One region of the Thermaerobacter composti genome, then DNA from elsewhere that is predicted to be linked to it. Evidence: riboswitches for the same ligand, from Rfam matches in the RefSeq annotation. Region 1 holds a riboswitch; the other holds the start of a gene.
What was found. Region 1 has a riboswitch for cyclic di-GMP ahead of Q5761_RS00715 (flagellar hook-basal body protein). Riboswitches for the same ligand answer to the same signal wherever they lie in the genome.

Region 1 (9,083 bases):
GGTTGGGCAGATCGCGCGGGGCCCTCGCCACCGGCAGAAGCACGAAGCGTCCCTGGCCAGGCCGACCGTCCCGGCCGCCGACGGGGCCGGTGGCCCAGGCTGTCCCGCGCCCGAATACGAGTATATACCAACGTCCGGAAGCTTTCATGCGACACCCCCGTGACGGCCCCGCGACAGCCCCGGCGACGGCCCCGGCGGCGACCCAGGGCCGGACGAACCGGCAACGCGCCCGGGGCGGGCGGCAGACCGCCGCCCGCCCCGGGCGCATCAGGGGGGAGGCCCATGCGGGCCTTGGGGGGAAAGAGGACAAACCAAAGGTCACGGGTTCCCGCGGTTGATGGCCGTCCTCGCGTCTCACGGCCGCAGGCGGTTGATGGCGCCCATCATCTCGTCGGCGGTCAGCACCGCCCGGGCATTGAGCTGGTAGGCCCGCTGCGCCGCCAAGAGGCGCGTCATCTCCGCGGCCAGGTCGACGTTGGACTGCTCCAGCATGCCCTGGCGCACCCGACCGGCCCCGCCCTGCCCCGGCGGCAGGGCGATCAGCGGCTCGGGTCCCGGTGCGAACAGGCCCTCGCCCCGGCTCTCCAGGGCGTCGGGTGCCGCCGGCACCACCACGGCCAGTCGTCCCGCCGGGACCTCGTCGCCGTCGGCCAACACGGCCCGGATCTCGCCCTCGGGCGAGACGATCCACGTGCGGCTTCCCGGCGGCAACACCACCGGCTGCCCGTCGTCCCGCAGCAGGGGCCGCCCGGCGCCGTCGGTGACCACCAGCCCCTCCCCTCCGTCGGGCCCGCCAGCCGCCGGCGGGCCCCCGGGCCAGGGGCTGAGGGTGAAGGCGCCGCCCCGCGTCAGCAAGACCTCCCCCGTGGCGGGTTCGACCACCTGGAGGAAGCCGGCCCCCTCCAGGGCCAGGTCCCACGGCGAGCCGGTCTCGCGGAGCGGCCCCTGGTGCCAGAGGCGGGGCGTGGCGGCGAGGCGTACACCGTGCCCCACCTGCACGCCGCCGGTCGCCGCGGCGAGGGGCGCCACCGGCGCCTGCACGGCGGCGTAGGCCAGGTCGGCGAAGTCCGCCCGCGACGCCTTGAAGCCGGCGGTGTTGACGTTGGCCAGGTTGTTGGCGGTGACGTCGACCTGACGGGCGGCGGCGGCCATGCCCGCGGCCGACGACCACAGGGCCCGCTGGATCACGTCACCCGCCCCACTTCCTGGATGGCCAGACCCAGGGTCTGGTCATGGGCCGCCAGCACCCGCTGGGCGGCCTCGAAGGCGCGGAAGTTGGCCAGCATGGCCACCACCGTCTTCACCGGGTCGACATTGGACTGTTCCAAAACGCCCTGGCGCACCGGCGTGTCCACGGGCACCGCCGCGCCCGCATCGCCCAGGTTGACCAGCAGGTTGTCGCCGGCCCTGCGCAAGGCGGCGGGGTTGGCGAAGTTCACCCGGGCGATGGTGCCCACGGCGAAGCCGCCCACCTCCACCTGACCGTCCGGCGTCACGGTGAAGTCGGCGGTGCCCACCCACAGGGGCTCCCCGTCGATGCCGAGCACGGGCCAGCCGTCGGGCGTCTGCAGGTAGCCCTCGGGTCCGACGGTGAAGTTGCCCGCCCGGGTGTAGGCGGGCCCATCCGGTCCCAGCACCACGAAGAAGCCCTCGCCCGCCAGGGCCAGATCCTGGGGGCGACCGGTCTCCACCCACGGACCGGGGCGGACGTCGAGACCGGCCTCGGCCACCACCACCCCGTTGCCCACCGGGCCGACCGGCGCCGCACCACGGCCCTCCAGCCGGGAGACGAGGAGCTCCGGGAAGGCCTCGGTGACGTTCCAGCTAGCCCGATAGCCGGGGGTCTCGACGTTGGCCAGGTCCGTGGCCAGGCGCTGCTGCACCACGACCCGGGCCATCATGCCGCTGGCGGCGGTGTAGAGTCCTCGCAACAAGGCCCGTCTCCCTCCACTGACCGGCGAGCCACGGCCGCCCGGGACCCCCTGGGGCCCATGGCCCCGCGATGCGAGGCCGGTGCGCGCCTGCCGCCGGCAGCGAACCGGGCGCGAACCGGAGCAGCGAACCGGGGTCCATCAAGGGCACCAAATGAAAACCCCCGGCGGCTGCCGGGGGACGAGAGCCCAACCTATCCCTCCGCCCGCTGCCACCGTGGCGAGGCACCGGGACCGGGCCCGCGGCCCGGAGAACCGTCCTACGGTGGGTCGGGCGGTACGGGATGCTCCACCCGTTCGGCAGCCCGGCCGTCGTGGCCGGCGGACGGCGCCCCCGGGCCCCAAGCCCGCTCCCCTCCCCCTTCGGAGGGGGGATCCTCGTCGGCCCTCGGTCGCCCCCGCCGCGCGGTAGACCCGTGGCTTTGCGCCCCCGCCTTTCGGCGGGTTTGCCCTTTCGCGGCGTGTCGAACCTCGACGGGAACCTCGTTTTGGAAGGCATGTTCGGCGCCGGTCGCGCCATTCCTGCTGGGAGCTCGGATCGTCTTCGCGGCGGGTCGCGCGCAGCGTCCGGCGGCCTGCCATCGAACCGCCCAATGGCCGCCCTCCCCGGCCCGCACCGGGCGGCGGTCGCCTGTCGCGTCGGCTTCGGGCCGGCCCTGGGCCGCAGCCGGGTGCAGCTCGTCGAGACCGCAGACATCCTCCGCCCCGCGGGCCGGTGCGCCCCGGCCCGCGGCCTCGCCCCCCATCCTTCGTGATCCGGCCCTCGGCCGGTCCGGGGCCACGGCCGCCCGAGCGCGGACGCGAGGGCACCGAGGTCGGTTCCGGCGTGGACGGTGGGGCCCAAGGCCGGCGTCACCCGGCGACGACGACCCCCGCCAGGCGATCGAGCATGCCCAGGGCCGCCCCGGTCCCCAGGGCCACCGTCAGCAGCGGCTCCTCCGGCTGCACCACGGGCAGACCGGTGGCCTCGGCGATGCGCCGGTCCAGGCCCCGCAGCAGCGACCCGCCGCCGGTGAGCACCAACCCGCCCACCACCAGGTCGGCCGCGAGCTCCGGAGGAACCCGCTCCAGGGCGGCACGCAGGCCGGCCAGCAGGGTGCCGATGGGCTCTTCCAGCGCCTCGTGGATCTCGGCGGCGGTCAGGTGCAGGGTCCGGGGCAGGCCGGTGACCAGGTCGCGGCCCCGCACCTCGAAGCGTTCGTCCGCCTCGGGGGGCACGGCCGTGCCGATGGCGATCTTGGCCTGCTCCGCCGTGCGCTCGCCGATCAGCACGTTGTACCGCCGCTTGACATGGCGGACGATGGCCTCGTCGAAGGCGTCGCCGCCGACCCGCACCGAGGCGCCCACCACCACGCCCCCCAGGGAGAGCACAGCGATGTCCGTGGTGCCCCCGCCCACGTCGACCACCAGGTGGCCGCCGGGCCGGTGGATGTCGAGCCCCGCCCCCAGGGCGGCGGCGACCGGTTCCTCCACCAGGTAGACCTTGCGGGCCCCCGCCTCGTAGCCCGCCTCGATGACGGCCCGCCGCTCCACGGTGGTGACGCCGGCGGGGACGCACACCACCATGCGGGGCCGCAAGCCCAGCCGGTGGGGCATGGCCCGTTGCAGCAACGCCTTGAGCAGGGTGGCGGTGGCCGTGAAGTCGGCGATGACGCCACCGCGCAGCGGGCGCGCGGCCACGATGTGGCCCGGCGTCCGCCCCAACATCCGATGGGCCTCGGCGCCCACGGCCACGACGCGCCCCGTCTGCCGGTCGACGGCGACCACCGAGGGCTCGTTGAGCACGATGCCGCGGCCCTCCACGTAGACCAGGGTGTTGGCGGTGCCCAGGTCGACCCCCAGGTCCCGCACGAACCCGACCATGTCCCCTCCTCCCTCCTGCCCGTGGGACGGCCGCCACCGCGGCCGACGGCCGTCGGTCGGCGGGCGTGGAGGCGGTGTCGACGCCAGGGCGGATTTCTTTGCCATCGGGTCGGGTTCCTCTTGACGCACAAGATGGCGGGCCGGGAGGGGATGGCCTCGGACCCCCGCTCGTCGCCGCTGGGAATGGGTTGTCCATCGAATGGGTTGTCCGCCGCGCGTCCAGGCGGGTGCCGCTCGTCGCCGCTGGGAATGGGTTGTCCGCCGCGCGCCCAGGCGGGTGCGGTGCGGACCGGCGCCGGGGAGGGGTCGTCCGGGGCAGGGGAAGGAAGGGGGCCGGGCTGCAGGCCGCTGACACCGGGTCGCGCCCGGGGGCCGCCGCCACGGCCGCGTTCGTCCGGGGGCCAGGGCCGGTGCCGGCAGGGACGGCGTTCAGGCCCCGACGGAGGGCTCCGAGGGGGGTTGCTTGCGCACCGGGCCCCGCTGCTCCTGCAGGTACTTGAGGCGGGTGGCCTCACCACCCCGCAGGTGGCGCTCCGCCTTGTTGGTCGCCAGGACCTGCTGGACCTTCGCCGCCAGCTGGCTGTCGATCTTGGGCAGGCGCTCGGTTACGTCCTTGTGGACGGTGCTTTTCGAGACACCGAACACCTTGGCTGCCTCGCGCACGGTGGAGCGGGTGCGAGCGATGTACGTGCTCACCTCCACCACGCGCTTCCAGATGTAGTCCTTCACCGACCTGCCCCCTTCGCCCTGGTCTGTTACCATCTATATGAGGGCGTTAGGCAAACATACCTTGACCGCAGGGCCGCGCACGGCCGCGCACGGGCGGACAGGCCATCGGCCTGGGTCGACGGGGTCCCACCCGGGGGACGAACCGGCTTCGCCGGAGGGCCGTGGGACGGGGATGGGCGCGGTGCCTGGGGCGAGGGGAGCGGTGCACGGGGTTCGGGGGCGAGGCGCGCCCGCCGCCGGTTGGGCGGGAGGGGCCGCGATGGGGGACGCGGCCCGCGTCGCGGCCCGATGCCATCGGGCCGCGACGCGGGCCGGTGCGCATGGCGGGGGCGGCTTGGGCGGTGCGGACGCCGTGGATCCGCGTCGGACGCAGGTGAGCCGATGCGTCGGACGCAGGTGAGCCGATGGGCCCGGGGCGATTGCTGCGGACGCGACCCCGGACGGCGATGGCCGCTGCGGGGGCGCGCGGGCCGGGGCGGCCCGCGCTTCCCTGGCCGACGGACCACCGGACCACGCCCGGGGGAGGGGCCCGCCGGCTGGTTCGGCATGGCGAACGGCCGGGTCGGCGAACCCTGCCGGGCGCACCGGGAGCGACCTTGGCCTGGGTCGGGCGGCTCGCAAGGGGGGCGGACGCGGGAGGGCCGCACCGCCCGTCGGCGGTGCGGCCCTCCCGTGCGCAAGGGGCGCTCGTCACCCCTGTCAGGTCCGGCCGGTCCGCGGCGGGCCGGCTGCCGAGGCCCGGCCCGGGACCGGGGTTTGCCGAGGACCGCGAACGGTGCGCCTGTCCGCGGCTATCCGATGACCGTGTTGGGATCGACGGCCTCGTCCCCCAGCCAGATCTCGAAGTGGACGTGGACGCCGGCGGCCGACTCCACCCGCGCCGACGAACCGGCCTTCCCGATGGCCTGGCCGCGACGCACCTGCTGCCCCGCCTCCACCGAGGCCTCCGCCAGGCTGGCGTAGACGGTCCGGTAGCCGCCGTCGTGCTCGATGGTGACGGTTAGCCCGCGCTCGGCGTCGCGCTCGACCCCGACCACGCGGCCGTCTGCGGCGGCCAGGACGTCCGTGCCCTCCGGGACCGCCAGGTCGACGCCCGGATGCCAGCGCCAGTCGCCCATGGTCTCCGAGTACTGCCAGCCGAAGCCCATGGCCGTGCGGCCGTTGGTCACGGGCCAGGCCAAGGCGGGCGTCGTCTCGCCCGCCACCTCGCGGGTGGGCACGTCGTCCCGCGGCTCGGACCGCGTGCCGGTCTCGGCACCGGCGGCGGCCCCGGCCTGGCTGGGAACGGGCTGCGGCGTCGCCGCGCTGGGGGCCGACCCCTGGTCCGCGCCCGCCGGGGTCGTCGGCTCCTCCACGGCGGACGGCTCGGGGCCGGAGAGGCCCGGCCAGCCCTGGAAGTAGAGATAAGACCCGACGAAGACGGCCACCAGTACGATGAAGCCCAGCAGCGGCCGCAGTGCCGGCCAGCCGCGGAGTTTGGCCATCCAGTTGGCCAGGCGGCCGGGTATGCGGCTCTGCCCGCTCTGCGGGTTCTCCTGCATGTGGCACCACCTCTGGCCGGTAGTGTTGCCAGGGCTGGTGCTTTTATGCAGGAGCGCGCGTGCAGGAGCGCGCCGCGGCCTCGTGCCGCCGCCGTCATTCCGCGAAGATGGGCCGCAGCGTGGTCCCCGGGTAGTAGTGGCGGAGGATCGCCTCGTAGGTGTGTCCCTGGCGAGCCATGCCCTCGGCGCCGTACTGGGACATGCCGACCCCGTGGCCCCATCCGCGGATCGCGAAGACCACGCGGTCACCCTGTCGCTGGCAGCTCCACCACGTGGACGGCAGCTCCAGCCGCTGGCGGAGCTCGGGGCCGGTGAACGTCCTGTCACCCACCGTGGCCCGGCCCACGCGGCCGCCGGGCGACGGCTCGATGCGGGCGAAGCACTGCCCCTGGGGCAGCTGGCGCACCACCTTGGCGTCGACCTGCAGGCGGCGGGCGAAGTCCGCCAGCGACATCGCCTTCGTGCTGCGCCAGTGGGGTGAGGCGGTCTCCCAGGGCGACTCCACGGGCCGCAGGTAGGGGACGTCGTTGCCCCACACGGCGGCGGCCGCCTCGGTGCGGCCGCCCGACGTGGAGTGGTAGACCGCGTCGATGGGCGCGCCTTGGTACACCAGGATCAGCCCGGCCGTCTCCCGGACCGCGTCCTGGATCTTGCGGGTGAAGCGCCAGCCGTCGAGCAGGCCCCACTCGCGTCGCCGCGCCGCCAGGGGCTGCCACGCCTGGCCCGTCTGGGGGTCGCCGCAGACGTCGGCGTCGGGGTGCTCCCGGCAGCCCGGCCCGCCGAAGACCCGCATCTGGCGCACCGCAAAGGTGCGGGCGGCCACCGCCTGCGCCTTGAGGGCCTCGGGGTGGAAGGTGGCGGGCATCTCGGCCGCCACCACCCCGGTGAGGTAGACCTCCAGGGGCAGGGTCTCCACGGCCTGGGTGCCGGGCACCCACACGCGCACGGGCAGCTCGCCCGGGTCGAGGGGCACCAGCGGGCTCTCGGGCCCCTCGATGCGCAGGCCCCGGCTGATCACCACGAGGAACGGCAGCAAGACCGTCAGCGCCAGGACCAGGAGGAACCAGCCGGCCACCGGACGGCGCCATGCCGGCCGCAGGGCCACGGGCCACCCCTCCCCGCCGCGCGGCCGTGGCCGCACTGTCAGCCACGGCCAAGTCTCGGCGCGGCCTCCGCCGGGTTGTCCGCCCGCGGCTCCCGCGGTCCCGATCCCCGGGAGGATGCGCGGGCGGACCCGACCCACGTGAGGATGTCTATGTGGGGACGACCGGGGACATGCCTCGAGCCCCAAGCCCCCGGGGCCGGGCGGGGCCACCCGGCCCCGCCCGGCCCCGCCCGGCCCCGTGAGCACCCCGGGGGCTCGCGCGATGGCGCCCGTGCGCCATCGCGCGAGCCCCCGGGCATGCACCTCGCAGTGTGCCATCTGCATGGGGCACCGGCGGTCCGCCGCCTGCGGAGGGCACCGGAGGTGTCCGGCCCGCCATGGGCCCGGCCCACGCTGGGAAGCCCGTCAGCGCCGCCCGTCAGCGGGCCAGCAGTTCGGCGACCACCGGGTCGTCCTCCGTGCTCAGGCGCTCCACGTCTGCTCCCAGCCCCCGCAGCTTCTGCTCGATGGCCACGTAGCCCCGGTCGATGTGGTGGACGCCGCTGACCTCGGTGATCCCCTCGGCACCCAGGCCCGCCAGCACCAGGGCGGCGCCCGAGCGCAGGTCCGTGGCCGTCACGGGAGCCCCCTGCAGCCGCTCGACGCCGGTGACGATGGCGGTCTGGCCCTGGATCTGGATGTGGGCGCCCATCCGGCGCAGCTCCGGCACGTGGGTGAAGCGGTTCTCGAACAGGGTCTCCGTCACCGTCGCCGTGCCCTCGGCGGTCGCCAGCGCGGCCATGGTGGGCGCCTGCAGGTCGGTGGGGAAGCCCGGGTACGGCAGGGTCTTGATGTCGACGGCCCGCGGCCGCCCGTCCATGGCCACCGTCAGCTGGTCCCCGTCCACCACCACCTCGGCGCCCATCTCCCGCAGCTTGGCCAGCAGGGACTTGAGGTGCTCCGGCACCACGCCGGTGGCGGTCACCTGGCCGCCGGCGATGACGGGCGCCAGCAGGAAGGTGCCGGCCTCGATGCGGTCGGGGATCACCGCGTAGGTGCCCCCGCCCAGCGCCGGGACGCCGCGGATCTGGATCACCTTCGTCCCCGCGCCGCGCACGTCGGCACCCAGCGTGTTGAGGAAGTTGGCCAGATCGACGACCTCCGGTTCCTCCGCCGCGTTCTCGATGGTGGTGGTGCCCTCGGCCAGCACCGCGGCCATCATGATGTTCTCCGTGGCCCCGACGCTGGGCACGTCGAGGTAGATCGACGTGCCGCGCAGGCCGTGGGGCGCACGCACCTCCACCTGGCCTCCGCTGACCTCGACCTCGGCACCCAGGGCGGCGAAGCCCTTGAGGTGCAGGTCGATGGGCCGCTGGCCGATGGCACAACCCCCGGGCATGGCCGCCCGGGCCCGGCCCAGGCGGGCCAGCAGCGGGCCCAGCACCAGGATGGAGGCCCGCATGCGCCGCACCAGCTGGTACGGCGCGGCGTAGGCCAGTTCGTCGGCCGGCTGGACCGCCAGGCCGCCGTCGGCGGCCGGCCCCACCACGACGCCTAGCGCCCGCAGGAGGCGGATCATGGTGTCGACGTCGTCCAGCGCCGGGATGTCGTGGAGGAAGCACGGTTCCTCCGCCAGCAGGGTGGCCGCCAGGATCGGCAAGGCCGCGTTCTTGGCACCGCTGATCCTCACCTGACCCTTGAGGGGGCGCCCGCCGCGAACCACGATCCGTTCCACCGTCTCAACCCCCTCCAGGGCCACGCCCGGCCGGCGGGTGGCCGCCAGGACCGCGGCGGCGTGCCGCCGCGACGCCGCCGCGGAATCGCAACCCGTCCGCCCGGGCGCGCCGCCGATATGGGATTCGCACACCGCGGCCCGCTTGTGCCCGGACCCGCGGGCACCGCCCCGCCGGCCGTCGCGTGCATCCCCATGTATGT
Region 2 (9,083 bases), 1.1 Mb from region 1:
CGGGGAGGAATCGGTGGCATGGTGGGACGCTCCGGGTCGTTCCACGGCACCACCATCCTGGCGGTGCGCCGCGGCGGCAAGGTGGCCATGGCCGGCGACGGCCAGGTCACCTTGGAGCAGCACATGGTGATGAAGCATCGGGCCCGCAAGGTTCGTCGGCTCTACCACGGCCGGGTGCTGGCGGGATTCGCCGGCAGCGTGGCCGATGCCGTGGCCCTGCTGGAACGGTTCGAGGGCAAGTTGGAGGAGCACGCCGGGCAGCTGGTGCGCGCGGCGGTGGAGCTGGCCAAGGACTGGCGCACCGACCGGATGCTGCGACGACTCGAGGCCCTCATGGTGGTGGCCGATGCCGAGCACCTCCTGCTGGTCTCCGGCTCGGGCGAGGTGCTCGAGCCCGACGACGGTATCGTCGCGGTGGGCTCGGGCGCGGCCTTCGCCCTGGCGGCCGCCCGGGCGCTGGTCCGGCACACCGCACTCGACGCGCCGTCCATCTGTCGCGAGGCGATGCGCATCGCCGCCGAGCTCTGCGTGTACACCAACGACCAGCTGATCGTGGAGGAGCTCTAGGCCCCCGCGCTCCTCCTCCCGACGGCGCAAGGCCGCGTCCGCGGGGAGGTCCACGAGGCGGGGGGAGCGGGGTGCGGGATCCAAGGAGGCCGCCCCGTTCTGGGGTCGGCCGTTCTCGAGGCCCCATGGCGCGGCATCGGGGAGCGCTCCGGCGCCGCAGGGCGCCAGGGGCAGGGTGCGGCGGCCGCCAGGGGTCGGGACCGGCCATCGGCACCGGAGGAGGGACGCCCGCCGTGCATCAGGCGGCCGCACCGGGTGCGGCATGGGAGCCCGATCGGTTGACGCCGCGCCAGATCGTGGCGGAGCTCGACCGGTACATCGTGGGCCAGGCCGCGGCCAAGCGCGCCGTGGCCATCGCGCTGCGCAACCGCTGGCGCCGCCAGCAGCTCCCGCCCCACCTGCGGGACGAGGTGGCGCCGAAGAACATCCTGATGATCGGCCCGACGGGGGTGGGCAAGACCGAGATCGCCCGCCGCCTGGCGCGTCTGACGGGTGCGCCCTTCATCAAGGTCGAGGCGACGAAGTTCACCGAGGTGGGCTACGTCGGGCGCGACGTGGAGTCCATCATCCGCGACCTGGTGGAGACGGCCATCCGCATGGTGAAGGCGGAGCGGATGGCCACCGTCCAGGACCGGGCGCGGGCGGCCGCCGACGAGCGGTTGCTGGACGTGCTGGTGCCGCCGCCCCGCCGGCGGCACCCGCGCTTCTCCTCGCCGTGGGAGATGCTGCTGGGGCCCCTCGGGGGCACGCCCCAGCCCAGCGAGCCGCCGCGCCCGGAAGAGGAGGAGGACTGGCGCCGGCGCCGGCAGGAGGTGGCGGCGCGGCTGCGCGACGGCCAGCTGGAGGACCAGGTGGTGGAGATCGAGGTCGAGGACCAGGCGCCGCCGATGGTGGACATCCTGGGCGGGCCCGGCCTGGAAGAGGTGACCCTCAACGTCCAGGACCTGCTCAAGGACTGGCTCCCCCGGCGCAAGCGGCGGCGCCGGCTGCCGGTGCGGGAGGCCCGGGAGGTGCTGGCCCAGGAGGAGGCCCAGAAGCTCATCGACATGGACCAGGTGGTGGCCGAGGCCATCCGCCGCACCGAGCAGGCGGGCATCGTGTTCATCGACGAGATCGACAAGATCGCCGGCCGGGAACGGGGCCACGGGCCCGACGTCTCCCGGGAGGGCGTCCAGCGCGACATCCTGCCCATCGTCGAGGGCTCGACGGTGATGACCCGCCACGGCCCGGTGCGGACGGACCACATCCTCTTCATCGCTGCGGGCGCGTTCCACGTCGCCAAGCCCTCGGACCTGATCCCGGAGCTGCAGGGCCGGTTTCCCATCCGGGTGGAGCTGCAGCCCCTGACCCGTGAGGACTTCAAGCGCATCCTCACGGAACCGGACAACGCCCTGCTGCGCCAGTACCAGGCGCTGCTGGCGACCGACGGGGTCGAGCTGGAGTTCACGCCGGACGCGGTGGACGAACTGGCGGCCATGGCCGCCCGCGCCAACGAGCAGGCGGAGAACATCGGTGCCCGTCGCCTGCACACGCTGCTGGAGCGCGTCCTGGAGCCCCTGGCCTTCGACGCGCCCGACGCCCTCCAGGGCAAGGTGGTGGTCGACGGCGCCTTCGTCCGCCAGCGGTTGGAGGGGGTGCTGCAGGACCAGGACCTGAGCCGGTACATCCTCTGACCCGGGGACCGCCGCGGCCCGCCGGGCGGCCGCCCGCACCAAGGAGACCGCGGCTGGAAAGGCGAACCGTGTCGAGAGAGGGACCCAAATCCAGGACCGGGGTCCCAAATTTTTTGTCGCCGATAGCAGGAATGACCAGTGGTGTGGAGAATCATGTCGACCAGCTCGGGTCGACAGGGATAGACAAATCTATAAACTTCGGGGGCGGGCGAGGCCTTGTGCCCCCGCCGGGCTCCAGGAGCGGTCGGAGCCTGGCGACGGCCCGCCCCCCGCGGCAGCGACAAAGGCACCCCTGCCGAAAGGCAGGCTCGCAAAGTCACGGGTCTACGGTCCCGCCCCGGCGGGACTATGACGGCCGGACTGCCGAACGCCGCGTGGTGGTTCTGTCCCCGCCGTCGTGGGCCGCCCGTGGTGCCGGTTGCGCCGCGGGCGGCTCGTCTTTTCGGAGCCCAAGCCCGGCCGGTCCGCCGGGCGGGCCGGCGGCGACCCGGGCCGGCGCGGGTGCCCGGTGCCCGGCGCAGGCGCCCGGTGCTCCCGGACCGGGCGGTGTTCGCAGCGGAGGGGGTGGGCCCATGTGGGGCGCCATCGACGACCGGCTGGCGGCGGCGCTGGAGGTGCTGGCCCTCCGTCAGCGCCTGCTGGCGCAGAACGTGGCCAACGCCGAGACCCCTGGCTACAAGCGCTACGACGTGGCTTTCGACCGGGCGCTGGCGCTGGCCTTGGAGGCGTCGGGGAGGGGCGCCGGCAGGGCGGACGGCTTGCAGGCGGCGGGCCGAGGCCCGTTGCCCCTGGCCGCCACCCACCCCGCGCACCAGCCGGGCCGGGGACCCGTCGGCGCGCTCTGGCAGGCGGTGTACCGCGAGACGGGGACGGCCCTGCGCAACGACGGCAACAACGTCGACCTCGACGCCGAGATGGCGCGCCTCGCGGAGACCGGTCTGCACTACCAGGCGCTGATCCGGCAGCTCTCCGATCGCATCGCCTTGTTGCGCACGGTCATCGCCGAGGGGAGGCGGTAGCGCCATGGGCGACGGCCTCTTCGGCACCCTCGCCATCGCGGCCAGCGGCATGACGGCCCAGCGGCTGCGGCTGGACCTGATCGCCAACAACCTGGCCAACGTGGACACCACCCGGGCCCCCGGCGGCGGGCCGTACCGGCGCCTGGTGCCGGTCTTCCAGGAGCGGGTGCGACCCTTCGCCGAGGTGCTGCGGGAGCGGGTGGCGGCGGGTCCCCTGGCCCGGGGCGCCGCCGGCGTCGCGCCGCGGGGGACGGGAGGAACCGGCCCCTGGGGCGGCGGCCTCGGCCCGGCGGGCGTGCAGGTGACGGCGGTGGTCGCCGATCCCTCCCCGCCGCGGCTGGTGTTCGACCCGGGGCATCCCGACGCCGGGCCCGACGGGTACGTCGCCTACCCCAACGTGGATCCGCTGATGGAGATGGTGAATCTGCTGGCGGCCACCCGGGCCTACGAGGCGAACGTGGCCGTCTTCAGCGCGGCTCGCACCCTGGCCCTGCGGGCCCTGGAGCTGGGCCGGGGCTAGGCGGCACGCGGGCTGGATGCAGAGCAGGAGGGATGATCCATGAGCCCATGGGGCGTGGGATGGGCGGGCGGCGTGGGGGCGCCGTCCGTCGCGGAGGGCCTGGCGCCGGCCGGCGGTGCCGCAGGGACGCCGGCAGGCGGCGCCGAGACGGCCGCCGGCGACGGTCCCCGCTTCTTGCGGGAGCTGGCGCGGGCCCTGGCCCAACTGGAGGGGACGGTGGCCGAAGCCGATGCCATGGCCCAGCGGCTGGTGACGGGCCAGGTCGACGACCTGTCCGCGGTCATGGTGGCCAGCGAGAAGGCGCGGCTGGCCGTCGAGCTCGCCGTGCAGCTGCGCAACAAGGCGCTGGAGGCGTACCAGGAGATCATGCGGATGCCCATCTGACGGCGGCCCGCGACCCTGGCCGGCGGCGACCGGCGGCGAGACGGCCGCATCGCCCAGATGCCCACCTGCAGCAGGTCCGCCGTGCCCGCCGCCGACGGCGAGCGGCGGCGAGGGCGGCCGCATAGCCCGCGCGCGGCGAGGGCGACGGGAAGGAGGCGGCGGAGGGCCCGATGCCGGTGACGCAACTGCGGCAGCTTCCCCAACAGTTCCTGGGCTGGTTCCGGCAGCTGCGGCCCGCGGCTCGTTGGACCGTGGTGGCGGCGGCGGGGTTGGCGCTGGCGGGCCTGCTGGCGCTGGCCCTGGCGGGCCGCGGTCAACCGCGATGGGAGCCGCTCTTCACCCGGCTCGATCCCTCCGACGCGGCCGCCATCGTCGGCCAGCTGGAGGAGCAGGGGGTGCCCTACCAGCTCGCGGAGGGCGGCCGGGCCGTGCTGGTGCCCGCCGCCGAGGTGGACCGGCTGCGCCTGGAGCTGGCCGCCCAGGGCCTGCCGCGGGAGGGCACGGTGGGCCTGGAGTTGATGGAGCGGATGCCCATGGGGGCCACGGAGTTCGAGCGGCAGGTGCAGTACCTGCGGGGCCTCCAGGGCGAGCTGGCGCGGACCATCGGCCGGCTGGAGGGCGTCGAGGCCGCGCGGGTCCACCTGGTCCTGCCGGACGACACCCCCTTCGTCGCCGAGCGTCGGCCGCCCAGCGCCGCGGTCCTGGTGCAGCTCAAGCCCGGCGCCGACCTCGGGCCCGAGCAGGTGCGCTCCATCATGCACCTGGTGGCCTCGGCGGTGGAGGGCTTGAAGCCCGAGGACGTGACCGTCGTCGACGCGACCGGCCGCCTGCTCTCGGCCGAGGTCGGTCCGGCGGAGGGAACCGACACCGCCCGCGCCGACGACCGCCTGGAGGTCGAGCGCCAGTTCGAGGCGGACCTGCAACACCGGCTCCAGACCCTGCTGGAACAGGTGCTGGGACCGGGCAACGTGGTGGCCCGGGTGAACGCCGAGCTGAACTTCGACCAGCAGGTGATCGAGCGGCACCTGTTCGAGCCGCCGGCCGACGGCGGCGAGGGCCTGCTGCGGTCCATCCAGGAGCTGGAGGAGACCTTCACGGGTCAGGGGGTCCCGGGCGGCGTGCCCGGCGACGCCAACATCCCCACCTATCCCCAGCTGGTCGGGGGCGAGGGCGAGTACCAGCGCACGGAGCGGACGGCCAACTACGAGGTCAACGAGGTGATCGACCGGCTCCAGGTGGCGCCGGGGGCGGTGCAGCGCCTCTCGGTGGCGGTGGTGGTCAACGGGCAGCTGACGCCGGAGCGGCAGGCCGCCCTCCGGCAGGTGGTGGCGGCCGCCATCGGCAGCGACCCGCAGCGGCAGGACCAGGTGGAGGTCGTCGGGATGCCCTTCGACACGACGGTGGCCGACCGGCTGCAGCAGTCGCTCGAGGCGGAGCGGCAGGCCCGCGAGGCGGCGCGACGGTGGGCCCTCTGGGCGGGCGCCGGCCTGCTGGCGGCCCTGGCGGTGGCGGCCCTGGTCGTGGCCTGGCGCCGGCGGGCCGTCCGCCGCGCCCGCGAGGAGGCCGAGGACCTGGTGGAGGGGGCCGGCACGGCGGTCCCTGGACAGGACGGGCTGCCGCTCCACGGGTTGCCGGCGGCGCGGGCCGGCGGCGCCGATGGGGTCCCGGCCTGGGCCGACGGGCGCATGGCGGACGCCGCGGTCTACGAGCAGGTCAGCGAGCTGGTGAAGAACCAGCCGGAGCACGTCGCCCAGGTGATCCGCAGCTGGCTGGCGGAGCGGTCGGCCAATTAGCCGGGCCGCCGACGGGTGCCGCGGGCCGATGGGCACCGGCCGCGACCCGGGCGGCGGGGTAGGGACGGGGGAGGCGACGGGCCTTGGCGCTTCCACAGGAGACGGTGCCACGGGAGATGGGCAGCGGAGCGACGGGTACGGCGGCTGGGCCGGCGCCGGGCCGCAGGGGGACGCTGGGCTCGGCGTCCGGGGCCGAGGGCAGCGGTCGCCTTGGGGCCGGAGGGCGTCGCCCGGCCGGGCCCCCCGCCGGGGGCCCGGCCGGGCGACGCGGCAGCGCCCCCGCCGGGGCCGGGGCGGCGGGCGCCGCCCCGGCCCCGGCGCAGCCCGCCGCCGGCGGACCCGCCCGCGGCGGGTCCGCCGGCGGGGTCGCGCCCGCGGCGGCCGGTTCGTCCGCAGCATCCGCTCCGCGCCCGCCAGGGGCCGACATCCCGCCTCGCCGCAAGGCGGCGATCCTGATGATCTCCCTGGGGCCGGAGCTGGCCGCCCGCGTGTTCCGGTACCTGCGGGAAGACGAGATCGAGCAGCTGACCCTGGAGATCGCCAACACGGACCGGGTCTCGCCGGAGCAGCGGCAGGCGGTGCTGGAGGAGTGCCGTGACCTCGCCCTGGCCCACGCCTACGTCGCCCAGGGCGGCATCGACTACGCCCGCCAGCTCCTGGTGCAGGCGCTGGGCCACCAGCGGGCGGCGGAGGTGCTCAACCGGCTGACCGCCACGCTCCAGGTGCGCCCCTTCGAGTTCGTGCGGCGCGCCGACCCGATGCAGATCCTCAACTTCATCCAGCAGGAGCACCCGCAGACCATCGCCCTGATCCTCGCCTACCTGCACCCCGAGCAGGCGGCCGTGGTCTTGAGCGGCCTGCCGCCGGAGCGCCGGGCCGACGTGGCGCGCCGCTTGGCCCTGATGGAGCGCACCTCGCCCGAGCTGATCCGCGAGGTGGAGCGGGTGCTGGAGCGCAAGCTCTCGTCGGTCCTGGCGGACGAGGGCACCGCCGCCGGCGGGCTGCAGGCGGTGGTCCAGGTGCTGAACAACGTGGACCGCGGCACCGAGCGGAGCATCATGGAGGTCCTGGAGGTCACCGATCCCGAGCTGGCCGAGGAGATCAAGAAGCGCATGTTCGTCTTCGAGGACATCGTCCTCCTGGACGACCGCTCGCTCCAGCGGGTGCTGCGTGAGGTGGACCTCAACGAGGACCTGCCGCTGGCCCTCAAGGCCGTCAGCGAGGAGGTCAAGCAGAAGATCTTCCGCAACCTGTCGCAGCGGGCCGTGGAGATCCTCCAGGAGAACCTGTCCTATCTCGGGCCCGTGCGCCTCCGCGACGTGGAAGAGGCCCAGCAGAAGATCGTCAACATCATCCGGCGCCTGGAGGAAGAGGGCGAGATCGTCATCGCGCGGGGTGGCCAGGATGAGGTCGTGGTCTGAGGTGGAACGCGGCGCCGCCGCCGCGACCGCCCTGCGCCGGCCCGCGGCGCCAGGGGCTGCGGGCGGCGGGGATGGAGGCGAGGGGACGGCCGTAGGCGGCCGCGGGCCGGCCGGATCGTCCCGGGTGGAGGTCGCCCGGCCGTGGACGCCCGGTGTTCTGGCCGCCGGCGGCGGCCGTCGCTCCCCCTCGGGGCGCCGGGCCGCGGCCGGGACGGTCGCGGCGGGTGGGGGCGACGGCCGGGGCGCGGAGGCGCCGGGCGCGGGGACCCGGGGGCGGGCCCAGCCCTGGACGCCGGCGCCGGTGGCCGCCGAAGACGGGGTCGGGGACCGGAGGGCGGACCTCGCGCCCGTCGGGGACGCCGCTCCACGGGGGCAAGGCCCGTCCCCTGGCGGGCGCGGATGGGACAGCCCGGCGGCGCCCGTCGCGCGCGGGGCGGAGGTGGCGGGGTGGGCCGCGGCGGTGCCTGCGGGGGACGGGGCGCGGGCCCGACGGCGGGCGCGCCGGTGGCTTGAGCGGGCCCGCCGGACGGCGACGGCCCACCTGGAACGGGCCCGCCGGGAGGCGGACGATCTGCGCCGGCGGGCCTGGCAGGAGGGCTTTGCCCGCGGCGAGGCCGAGGGCCGGGCCCGGTGGGAGGCGGCCCAACGCCGGCTGGAGGAACAGGTCGCCTCGCAGCGCCGCGACCTCGAGGCCCGGTACCGGCGGCTGCTGGCCGCCTCGGCGGAGCCCCTGCTGGAGCTGGCGCTGGCCATCGCGCGGCGGGTGGCGGGCCAGCAGCTGGCGGCGGATCCGACCGCCCTGCGGGCCCAGGTGGAGGAGGCCCTCGCCCGCCTGGGTGCCGAGGGGGCCCGGGTGCTGCTCCACCCCGAGAGCCTGGCGCAACTGGAGGGCACGGCGCCGCTGGCGCCCGGGGTGGAGCTGGTGGGCGATCTCACCCTGGCCCCGGGGGACTTCCGCGTCGAGAGCCCCCGCGGGCAGGTCGACGGGCGGGTGGCGGCCCAGGTGGACCGGTTGGGCCGGGTGCTGCGGGAGCAGGGGCTGGGTGCGGTCCCCCCGGTGGAGGGGGGCGGCCTGACGGGGCTCGGCGCGGGCGGCGAGGCGCAGGAGCCGGGATCCGGTGCGGCCTCCCCGCATGAGGCGGCGGCCCCTGGGGGCGGTCCCGGGCCCGTGGGGGCGAGTGCCGCGGGAGCGGCCATCCGGCCCGCCGCGGTGCCGCCAGCCGCGGCCCGGACCCCCGGTGGGGCGGAGGGGAGGGATCCGGCGTGAAGGCCGCGGCGACGGGGGAGCCCGCCGCCCCCCGAGGGGCCAGCCCCGCGGACCGGACCGAGCCCGCTGCCCCCCGGGCGGCCAGCCCCGCGGGCCGGACCGAGCCCACCGCCCCCCGGGTGGCCAGCCCCGCGGACCGGACCGGGCCCGCCGCCCCCCGGGCGAGCGGTCCCGCGGACCGGACCGTGCCCGCCACCGCCCACGGCGGCGGCCACCCGCCGGCGCTGCTGGACTGGGGGCGGCTCCAGGCCCTGGTGGCCGCCAGCGAGCCGCGGCCGTCCCAGGGGTGGGTGGAAGAGGTGGTGGGCCTGGCGGTGGAGGCGCGGGGACCGGTGAGCTCCCTGGGCGAGCTCTGCTGGATCCACCGGCAGGGGTTGTCGCCGGTGCCCGCCGAGGTGGTGGGGTTCCGGGGTCCCCGGACCCTGCTGATGCCCCTGGG

Region 2: linked by a shared signal. The riboswitch ahead of flgB (flagellar basal body rod protein FlgB) and the one ahead of Q5761_RS00715 (flagellar hook-basal body protein) in region 1 are both predicted to bind cyclic di-GMP.

Annotation. Positions count from the first base shown of each region.
Region 1 covers NZ_CP132508.1:154,207-163,289, reverse strand. Annotated here, with positions in the region: gene Q5761_RS00720 (flagellar hook-basal body protein) at 355-1,188, opposite strand; gene Q5761_RS00715 (flagellar hook-basal body protein) at 1,185-1,934, opposite strand; cyclic di-GMP riboswitch class I at 2,336-2,392, opposite strand; gene Q5761_RS00710 (rod shape-determining protein) at 2,784-3,794, opposite strand; gene spoIIID (sporulation transcriptional regulator SpoIIID) at 4,224-4,523, opposite strand; gene Q5761_RS00700 (peptidoglycan DD-metalloendopeptidase family protein) at 5,315-6,064, opposite strand; gene spoIID (stage II sporulation protein D) at 6,159-7,169, opposite strand; gene murA (UDP-N-acetylglucosamine 1-carboxyvinyltransferase) at 7,588-8,883, opposite strand.
Region 2 covers NZ_CP132508.1:1,217,201-1,226,283, forward strand. Annotated here, with positions in the region: gene hslV (ATP-dependent protease subunit HslV) at 19-567, shown strand; gene hslU (ATP-dependent protease ATPase subunit HslU) at 801-2,240, shown strand; cyclic di-GMP riboswitch class I at 2,516-2,608, shown strand; gene flgB (flagellar basal body rod protein FlgB) at 2,813-3,259, shown strand; gene flgC (flagellar basal body rod protein FlgC) at 3,264-3,779, shown strand; gene fliE (flagellar hook-basal body complex protein FliE) at 3,819-4,163, shown strand; gene fliF (flagellar basal-body MS-ring/collar protein FliF) at 4,334-5,956, shown strand; gene fliG (flagellar motor switch protein FliG) at 6,382-7,377, shown strand; gene Q5761_RS04800 (FliH/SctL family protein) at 7,361-8,644, shown strand; gene Q5761_RS04805 (FliI/YscN family ATPase) at 8,869-9,083, shown strand, end outside.